3 regions of the Thalassotalea ganghwensis genome follow, and region 1 is predicted to be linked to each of the others. Evidence: predicted binding sites of a transcription regulator. Region 1 holds the regulator's gene; each other region holds the start of a gene.
What was found. Region 1 encodes sigma-54, which starts transcription at its own class of promoters, with help from an activator protein. Its sites were predicted from a motif close to GTTGGCACGNNNNTNGNNT; they were not measured.
Positions count from the first base shown of each region.

Region 2: the regulator sigma-54 is predicted to act here: its motif matches at 1,264-1,282, upstream of ACSLUH_RS16860 (FimV/HubP family polar landmark protein).
Region 3: the regulator sigma-54 is predicted to act here: its motif matches at 1,649-1,667, upstream of ACSLUH_RS04380 (kinase).

Region 1 covers NZ_JBQRUM010000030.1:11,551-14,838, forward strand. The annotation lists gene lptA (lipopolysaccharide transport periplasmic protein LptA) at 1-385, shown strand, start outside; gene lptB (LPS export ABC transporter ATP-binding protein) at 389-1,120, shown strand; gene ACSLUH_RS18730 (RNA polymerase factor sigma-54) at 1,180-2,679, shown strand; gene hpf (ribosome hibernation promoting factor) at 2,708-2,995, shown strand; gene ptsN (PTS IIA-like nitrogen regulatory protein PtsN) at 3,025-3,288, shown strand, end outside.
Region 2 covers NZ_JBQRUM010000020.1:33,297-36,584, forward strand. The annotation lists gene ACSLUH_RS16860 (FimV/HubP family polar landmark protein) at 1-1,199, opposite strand, end outside; gene ACSLUH_RS16865 (aspartate-semialdehyde dehydrogenase) at 1,578-2,597, opposite strand; gene ACSLUH_RS16870 (4-phosphoerythronate dehydrogenase) at 2,610-3,288, opposite strand, start outside.
Region 3 covers NZ_JBQRUM010000003.1:183,227-186,514, reverse strand. The annotation lists gene ACSLUH_RS04385 (HAD-IIB family hydrolase) at 1-728, opposite strand, end outside; gene ACSLUH_RS04380 (kinase) at 728-1,615, opposite strand; gene ACSLUH_RS04375 (LytR/AlgR family response regulator transcription factor) at 1,853-2,569, opposite strand; gene ACSLUH_RS04370 (sensor histidine kinase) at 2,554-3,288, opposite strand, start outside.

The DNA of each region.
Region 1 (3,288 bases):
AGCAGATTTAAAAAATAAAGTATTTAGTTATATTGATAATGTGGTTATTAGCCAAGGCTCATTGCAAATCAAAGCGGATTTAGTTCAAGTCATTACTGACAACACCACTGGCGAAAAAACGTACTTGGCGAAAGGCAAGCCAGCCACATTTGAGCAAAAGCTTGAAGATGGCACGCCAATCTATTTACAAGCTAACGAAATAAAGTATCAACCTTCAGAAAATATCGTCGTGATTTCAGGTGATGCTGAATTAAGACAGGAAGGTAGTAAAGTCAGCGGCAGTATTATCACCTACAACTTTGTCACTGAACAGGTTAGTGCTGACAGTGAAGCGAATGATCGCGTTAAAACCGTATTACAACCCAAAGAACTTGATAAAAAATAGCCTATGGACAACGCAATTCTCTGTGCAAAAAATTTAGCAAAATCATACAAGGGACGTCGAGTTGTTAAAGACGTTAGCTTGATGGTTAAAGAAGGGCAAATTGTCGGTCTACTTGGCCCTAACGGTGCTGGTAAAACCACCTCATTCTATATGATTGTTGGCTTAGTACCCCACGATGATGGCACAATTGAGCTCAACCAGCATGATATCTCCCTGCTTCCAATGCATGAACGTGCTCGTCAAGGAATTGGGTATCTGCCTCAAGAAGCTTCTATTTTTAGAAAGCTCAGTGTCACTGATAATATTATGGCGATTCTACAAACTCGCAAAGATATTTCCGACATTGAACGTCAAGATAAGCTTGAGCATTTATTAGAAGAGTTTAATATTGGTCATATTAAAGATAATTTAGGGATGAGCTTATCTGGTGGTGAGCGGCGCCGTGTTGAAATTGCTCGGGCGCTAGCTGCAGACCCTAAATTTATCTTGTTAGATGAACCGTTTGCTGGTGTTGACCCAATTTCTGTAGGTGATATAAAAAAAATTATTCTACACTTAAAGCAACGAGGAATTGGTATTTTAATCACAGACCATAATGTACGAGAAACGTTAGATGTTTGTGAACATGCCTATATCGTGAGTCATGGTGAGTTAATTGCGGAAGGAAATTCTCAAGAAATTCTTGCTAATCAGATAGTAAGAGATGTATATCTTGGTGAACAATTTACGTTATAGTATCTATTAACCAGAGTAAAATGAACGTCAATAATAATTATAGGAACCGAAGGAAGTAAATGCGCCCTAGTTTACAGCTCCGTATTGGACAACAATTGACAATGACTCCGCAGTTGCAGCAAGCAATTAAGCTGTTGCAGTTGTCAACATTAGACCTTCAACAAGAAATTCAAGAGGCCTTAGAAAGTAATCCGCTTTTAGAAATTGATGAATCAAATAATAACAATCAAGAGAACGAAAAAGATCACCTAGAAGAAGGTTTTTCAGCGACAAGTTCAGAATCCAAAACTAGCGATGGTAGTGAAGACTCTTCGCCAACCATCGATGAAATTTCAACCACTGAAGCGATGGATAAAACCGATATCCCGGAAGAGCTTAATATCGATACCACATGGGATGAAAGCTTCAGTGCTGGCGTATCAAGCAGTGGTATAGGCAGTGTGAGTGAAGATTACACTTATCAAGGCGAAACCATAGACTCGATTCAAGATCATTTACGCTGGCAAATGGACTTAACCCCTTTTACTGAAACCGATCGCGCCATTGCAACCGCAATAATCGATGCCATTGATGATGCTGGTTATTTAACGGTTAGCGCAGAAGATATTTTAGAGAGTATTGGTATAGATGATGTTGAGCTTGACGAAGTTGAGGCGGTACTAAAACGCATCAATATGTTTGATCCCGTAGGTGTCGGTGCGCGCAGTATAGCCGAATGTTTATTAATTCAATTAAATCAGTTTGACGCACAAACGCCTTGGCTAAAAGAAAGTAAAATAGTCGTTAAAGATTATATCGATTTACTGGGTAATCGTGATTATCGTCAACTAATGCGTAAAACCCGTTTAAAAGAAGATCAACTAAGAGAAGTCATTCGTCTCATTCAATCGCTTGATCCACGACCGGGAGACTCGGTAATAAAAAGTGATGATCAATACGTCATTCCCGATGTATCGGTTGAAAAAAAGAATGGCCGTTGGGTCGTTGAACTTAATCCAGATACCGCACCTAAACTTTCCGTAAATCAACATTATGCTTCTATGGCTCGCTCGATGAAGTCTTCAGCCGACAGTCAATTTATTCGTTCCAATCTGCAAGAAGCAAAGTGGTTTATAAAAAGTTTAGAAAGTCGAAACGAAACTCTTTTAAAAGTGTCTAATTGCATAGTTCAACGACAACAGGGCTTTTTTGAACACGGCCCAGAGGCTATGCGCCCTATGGTTTTAAATGATATCGCTGAAGCGGTCGACATGCATGAATCAACAATTTCTCGTGTAACCACGCAAAAATACATGCATACACCACGCGGTATATTTGAATTAAAATTCTTCTTCTCAAGTCATGTTAGTACTGAAAATGGTGGAGAATGTTCATCAACGGCTATTCGAGCTTTAATTAAAAAGCTGGTCGCTGCTGAATTACCTTCTAAGCCACTCAGTGATAGCAAAATGGCTGAATTATTGGCGGAGCAAGGTATTAATGTCGCACGCAGAACCATTGCAAAATATCGCGAATCATTATCTATCCCTCCGTCAAATCAACGTAAAAGTTTGCTTTAAGTAAACATAACAATAAGGATTTAAGCCCATGCAAATTAATCTTTCTGGTCACCATGTTGAAATTACAGATTCTTTAAGAGATAGCGTTAATACTAAATTCGCAAAACTAGAGCGACATTTTGACCATATCAACAACGTTTATGTGGTACTAACTGTTGAAAAAATTAACCAAATTGCAGAAGCAACCGTCCACTTAAATGGCACCGAAGTGCATGCAAAAGCCGAAAATGGTGATATGTATGCTTCAATTGACAGCTTAGTCGACAAACTTGATCGTCAAATATTAAAATACAAAGGCAAAATTAACCAACATTAACGCTATTAAGTTAGCCGCGTACCCGCATTATGAAGTTACTTGAAATGCTATCGCTGGACTGCACACTATGTGCAGTCCACGCTTCTAGCAAAAAGAAGATTTTAGAACTACTCAGTGAAAAAGCCTCTGAACATCTCAAACAATTTTCCACTTATGATTTATTGGCAAGTTTAATTGCTCGAGAGAAAATGGGCTCAACTGGCATCGGTGGAGGTATCGCAATTCCGCACGGTCGCCTAACAGATACAGAGCAAGCGATCGTTGTCTTAGCAACCAGTGAACAGCCGATTGAC
Region 2 (3,288 bases), on a different contig from region 1:
AAATCATCGAGATCATCTAAGTCATCAAGATCATCTAAATCTCCTAGATCATCATCTAAATGAATAACGTCATCTTCAAGTAATTCGGAGCTTAGCGAATCAAGATCATCGCTGAACAAATCACTGTCATTGTCTTCATCATTTTCTGATAGATCAATGGCAAGCTCATCATCAAGTGATAACTCATCATCAAGCGACAATTCATCATCGAGTGATAATTCATCGTCTAATGACAACGAAGCATTTTCAGGAACTTTTACTTCAACATCAGCTTCTTCTGATTCTTTTACCGATTTACTCGCTGATTGTTCTGATTTCGTATCACTTGTTTTGCGTCGCGCTAAAAACCAATAACCTAAGCCTCCGACCAGAGATAGTGGTAACAGGATCATCAACGCTAAAAAGGTGTTGCTAGCTAAAAAGCTCTGATTTTCTAATTCAGCTTTTTGCTTTTCTAATAACAGTCGCTGCTCTTCAGCCTCAGCTTTCTCCAATAATGCTTGCAACATTTCATTGGCATTATTCATTTGAACTTCAACTTCTTTGCCTTTTGCCACTTCATCCTTCATCGTGGTTAATTGATCATCAAAGTTGTTGAGTTTCTCTCTTAATTCTTGGTTTTCCCTCAAGATAGCTTGCAGGCCGTCAATTGAATCAAGAACATCGTTTTGAATCGTTTCTAGCTTTTTACTTTGGCCACTGCCAAACTCTTTGAGCTGTTCATTAATTTCACTTTTCGCAGCTTCTAAATCTTTCTTATTAACAACAAGTTGCTCAGGTTTTGGTTTTTTAACCACCTTACCTGTCGTCTTATCTAGACTTTCATCATGTTCTTGCGCCTGTTTTTTGGCATAAAGCGGATCAATTCTGCCGATCTCGACAATAGACGGCAATAACAACATCTCCCCATCTATCATCAAATTAATATTGTTATCTTTAAAAGCATGCGGGTTTTTAATAAATATTGCCTGCATGACCTGATAAACCGTAAATTTCGGATCTGGCCGATTGGTTATCGCAATATTCCACAGGGTATCTTTTGAAGTAATAGGACCGTATTCACCAAAGGCATAAGCATCACTGCTTTGCGCACCGCGAATTTGTACTCCACTGTCTTGAAACGCAATAGTTGATGCGCTGAATACGCTAATGCTGATAAATAGCACCTGCCACAGGCACAGGTATAACAGTCGTTGCATTAATATTTCCCAAACATAATCGTTTCATTGCCAATTATTTGGCAACACTTACCAAAGGTATTTGAAGCAATCTTTATTCCAACTATCACTATCATACCAATTCTATCGAGAATGTCTTTCAAAAAAAGTGACTATAACCATAGTGGTCTAGTTGACCTTTCATATTGACTTTAGCTTCCGATAAAATGAATTTTCAACAAGTACCAAACGTGTAGCATCGCAAGACGGTAATATTTCCTAAAGGGATATCGCACTATAAAATACCGTTCATGCTCCAATGCCAAGGTACTAGGCCATTAAACAAAAAACCTGTCGTCATTATAACGACAGGTTTTAAAATTTCTTTAATATTTCTGAGTGTTAGCTAAAAAATAAGCGTTAAGATAAGTGCTCAGAAATAAGTAATTCAGCGATTTGGATACTATTAGTCGCTGCGCCTTTACGAACATTATCAGCAACAATCCACATATTAATGCCGTTGTTATGGCTAACATCTTCACGAATACGGCCAACAAACGTAGCATCAACACCACTTGCTTCACCAATTTGAGTTGGAAAATCTTCGTCTTTTTCACAAACTTCAACACCTGGGGCTTGCTTCAATAACGCTTTGACTTCTTCTGCTGAAATAGGTTGTGCTGTCTCTATATGAACGGCTTCTCCATGCCCGAAAAATACAGGGACACGAACAGCGGTAGGATTAACACGAATAGTGTCATCACCCAATATTTTTTGAGTTTCCCAAACCATTTTCATTTCTTCTTTGGTATAGCCATTATCAAGAAATACATCGATCTGCGGAATAACATTAAACGCTATTTGACGAGAAAAAGCTTTAGGCTCTATCGGTTTACCACTGAGTAAATCCGCACATTGCTTGGCTAATTCATCCATTGCTTCTTTACCTGCGCCTGACACTGACTGATACGTACAGACGTTAATACGTTCAATACCTACAGCATCATGAATAGGCTTAAGCGCTACCAACATTTGAATGGTAGAACAGTTAGGGTTAGCAATTATGTTGCGGTTACGATAGTCAGCCAACGCGTGTGGATTTACTTCTGGAACCACTAAAGGAATGTCTTCTTCGTAGCGAAAATGTGACGTATTGTCGATAACAATACAGCCCGCATCAGCAGCGATCGGAGCAAATTTTGCTGATGTTTCACCACCAGCCGAGAAAAAGCCGATTTGCGCTAAGCTAAAATCAAAGGTATCAGCATCGATAACTTCGATACTTTCACCATTAAATTCAATTACTTCGCCAGCTGAACGCGCACTTGCTAAAGGGTATAATTTATTAATTGGAAAGTCTCTCTGTTCTAGAATTTCCATGATGGTTTTACCAACCAAACCTGTTGCCCCTAGTACGCAAACATCAAATTTTTGTGCCATGCTCCTCTCTCTTTACTCTTCACTATACTTTGTTTGAAATCCAAGGTGATGCCAAACATCACTTTGCGCTTTTAATGTCATGTTAACGGTCACTGCGGAGAACTCTCTACGAGCGGGATAAGTCTTCCGAATGTGATCAAAACCATGACGCTCTATCTGTTGTCTAAAAATACCATCATCGCGGCGGACATCGTAAACTAATTTTACTAATTGGTTTAGTAAAATATCATTAAATTGCTGATTAATTGTCACCAATGGAATGGTGGCAGGCATTAAAAAATCAGCCAATGATTTCGACACTGTTTTACCTAACTGTTGGCATAATGCCTGATACAACATTTCTGTGCCACGAGCTTTTCCTTCTAAGCTATAACCAGCTATATGGGCAGTGGTTATATCACAGTAAGGAATCAGTTGTTGGCAAATATCTGGTTCACCCTCCCAAACATCTAATACCACTTTTAGAGAATGACCAGAACGCTTTAATGCTAAAAGGGCCTGATTATCAACAACCTCTCCTCGACAAGCATTAATTAAAATTTGTTGCTCAGAAAGCCGATTAAGCTGTTCTTTACCAAGTAGATGAAACGTAGGATGCTCTCCCGATCGGGTCAAAGGAACATGCAATGAAATAACATCACAGGCTAAAACATCGTCCAAAGAGTGAAAAACGCGATTATCTACACCACTT
Region 3 (3,288 bases), on a different contig from region 1:
GGAAAATCATGAACAGGAGAGCGAACTTGCACAGCGATACTGGCAGCTTCGAGCATCGAAACATCGTTTTCACCATCTCCTAGCGCAATGGTAATAACATCACTTTGTTGGTATAGCTCGCGATATTGCTGCGCCAGCCAAATCATCGCCTGACCTTTATCACAATAACCACTCACATGAAGGAAACGTCCTCCTTTAACCGCGCAAGCACCCAACTCTGTTAAGTATTCAATAAATTCATTTTGCGATTGGCGATCACCCTGCCAATATAGTGGCTCACTATAATCCCGTTGCTTAGCCTTACTTGCCTGTACAGCCGTTAAGTCGGTCAGCTCACTTAGTTGTGATACTGTTAATTGTGAAAAGCCAGTGTAGTGATGAGTATACGACTGGCAAAAGTGCTCGAGTAAATTTAACCAATGACCTCTCGGTTGGCTAAAAGACTTAATCCAGTAGTCACCATCAGCAATGGTTTCTGATGGTTGAAATGGAAAAGTTTGCTTTGGAATATAAATAGCGGCGCCATTTTCTACGATAAAAGGCGCATTTATCGGTAACTGACCGACAATATCGTCGAGTTCGGCTTTTGTTTTACTGGTATTTACTATCAGCGGAATATTCGCGACTGCCAGCGCATCTAACGTTGAACGTGCTTCATCCATTCGATAGCTATAATGGTCAAGCAACGTACCATCTAAGTCAGTAAAAATAACAACGTGCTCTTTCATTAACTTAACCCCTTACTTTGCTGAGCGATTACTTCTCGCTGCGCATCTAAATATAAGCAACTATCAGCGATAGTTGGGAGTGTTCGAAAGCCATGTTCGGTTAATCGCTGGAAATGTTGGATAAAATGAGCAAGTTGCTGATCATTCATCAACCTATTTTTGTCATTTGAGCACTCAGTATCTTGTGAAAGCTTGGATTCTTGTTCAGCCCGCCATTGATAGACAACGTCAAAGCTGGGTGCCTGTAACACTAACCAATAATCCATCATCGAATACAATGGCTGATAATCACGCTCTAAACTGGTATTCACATAACGACGCCATACACCGTCAGCATCATAAGTCGCTTCAAGTGGATTGACTGGTTCTCGCATTTGTTTTTCAGTTTGTGCCGGTACTCCCCAACACCAACCTTCAACTAAAACCATATCGACAGGGTAATCAATATGGCACCACTGCTCTTGGGATTTAGGGTTATCAGTGGCTTTATCAAACCCTGGGATCTTCAGGTTACTTTCATGTTGAGAAAGCTTCGTTAAAACATCGCTTAATTGAGTGGTATTGTGAGTACCGGGTACGCCGCGAGTAATCAGCAAAGGATGCACTGTTTCTGCTAAGTGCTGACGTTGCTGGCGATCAAAATAAAAATCATCTAAAGACATCGACAACACAGTTAGGTGGTAGCGCTCAGATAGATAATCGGCTAAAAACTGTGCACAAGTTGACTTACCACTACCTTGACAGCCATTGATACCTACAAAAAAAGGGGCTCTTCTAGCCTGTTGAGCTAGCTGGTAAATGCGCTCTGCTTCTGGCTGATAGCATTGTGTTGCTAATTTCGCAAAACTATCTGGTAACCGATGCTTATTCATAAACGCTGTCAACATAGTGTTTTCCTTACCAATTCATAATAGTGAAGCAATCAACTCTTATGCCAGCAAAGCAGAAATTCTAAAATAAAACAACATATCAACGAGTTAGTCGTCTAATTTATGTTGGTTCCTTTTAGAGACTCGACATTGCTTTGCACAAAAATCGTGCATTAATGGAGCGAAACACCATGATAGTGCAGATTGGCAATGAATGACTGACCAGAAACGGATGAAATGCCGCTGAAAATGTTTTTAAAGTGAAAAGAGGTTTTTAAATTGGCTTGTTTGACGACGAGAAACTTCGACAATAGCACCGCTCGTCATCGTCAGTTCTAAACCACCTGAACTACACGCTTGGACCGCAACGACTTTATCCAACTGTACGATACTGCTGCGACTTGCACGAAAAAAGTGTGCTTGAGGCAGGCGTTTTTCAATTTGTGCCAGTGTTCGATGAATCATTGGAGATTTTCTGTCAAAATGCACTTTGGTGTAGTTACCCATGGCTTCAAATTGCTCGACATTTTCTAATGGTATTAAATAACAATTCTGCCCGTCTTTAACAAAGAATCGTTGCTCTAACAGCATTTTAGCTTCTTCTTTGGGAGGTTGCTTGTTGGTGACTTCAACTAATCGCTGGCATGCTTTAACTAACCTTTTTTGTGTTATCGGCTTTAGTAAATAATCAACAGCATTGTTATCAAAAGCGTCGAGCGCATATTGTTCAAAGGCGGTGGTAAAAATAACGTTGGGTGCTGGCATTAACTCGGTTAGCAAATCAAAGCCATTGCCATCAGGCAAATCTACATCTAAAAATATCACATCAATTTTACTGTCATTCAGATACTGGCGAGCTTCTGATAGACTGTTAGCCTCAGCAACCACATTAATATTTTCTATGTGCGTTAATTGTGATTTTAATTCGACTCTAGCTAATCTCGAATCTTCAACGATCATGGCGCGGAACATAAATTTTCATCCAATTTTATCTGAGCTTTAACGAGTTTTCCCTCTTGTTGTAATGAGCAGGTGCCAAACTCTCCAAATAAATATTGAAGGCGCTGCTGGATATTAACAATACCTAGCCCCAAACTATTATCATGGACTTCTATATTTCCTGGATTAGTCACTTCAATAACCAATGTATCGAATGCACTAATACTAATGATTATTTCACCACCCTTTACCTTTTTCGCAATACCATGCTTGATAGCATTTTCAACCAATAGCTGCAACGAAAGCGTGGGCACCTGCCATGAATCGATATTTCCTCGTATATCCCATTGAACGGTTAGCCGATCTTCAAACTGCAACTCATTGAGAGTTATAAAACTTTTTGTTAGCTCTATTTCTTGAGCAAGAGGCCAAAGCTTATCTTGTTTAGCTTGCAATGTAACTCTCAAGACATCGGATAACTGCGCTAAACTTTCTCGCGCTTTTTCAGTGTCTTCCAAAATTAACGCGCGAATATTATTAATAGCATTAAACATAAAGTGTGGATTTAATTGGTTCAGCAATAAGTCCATTTGACTCGTGGCAAGTTGCTCATTTAACTCTCGCTCTCGAATTTGAGCCATGCGCAACGCATATTGTCTTTTTATTAACAAATAGACTGACGACCAACACAATAAAAGGGTAAATAGAAACGGAATAGATGAAAGAATTTGTAGATAAGCATATTTAGCCAT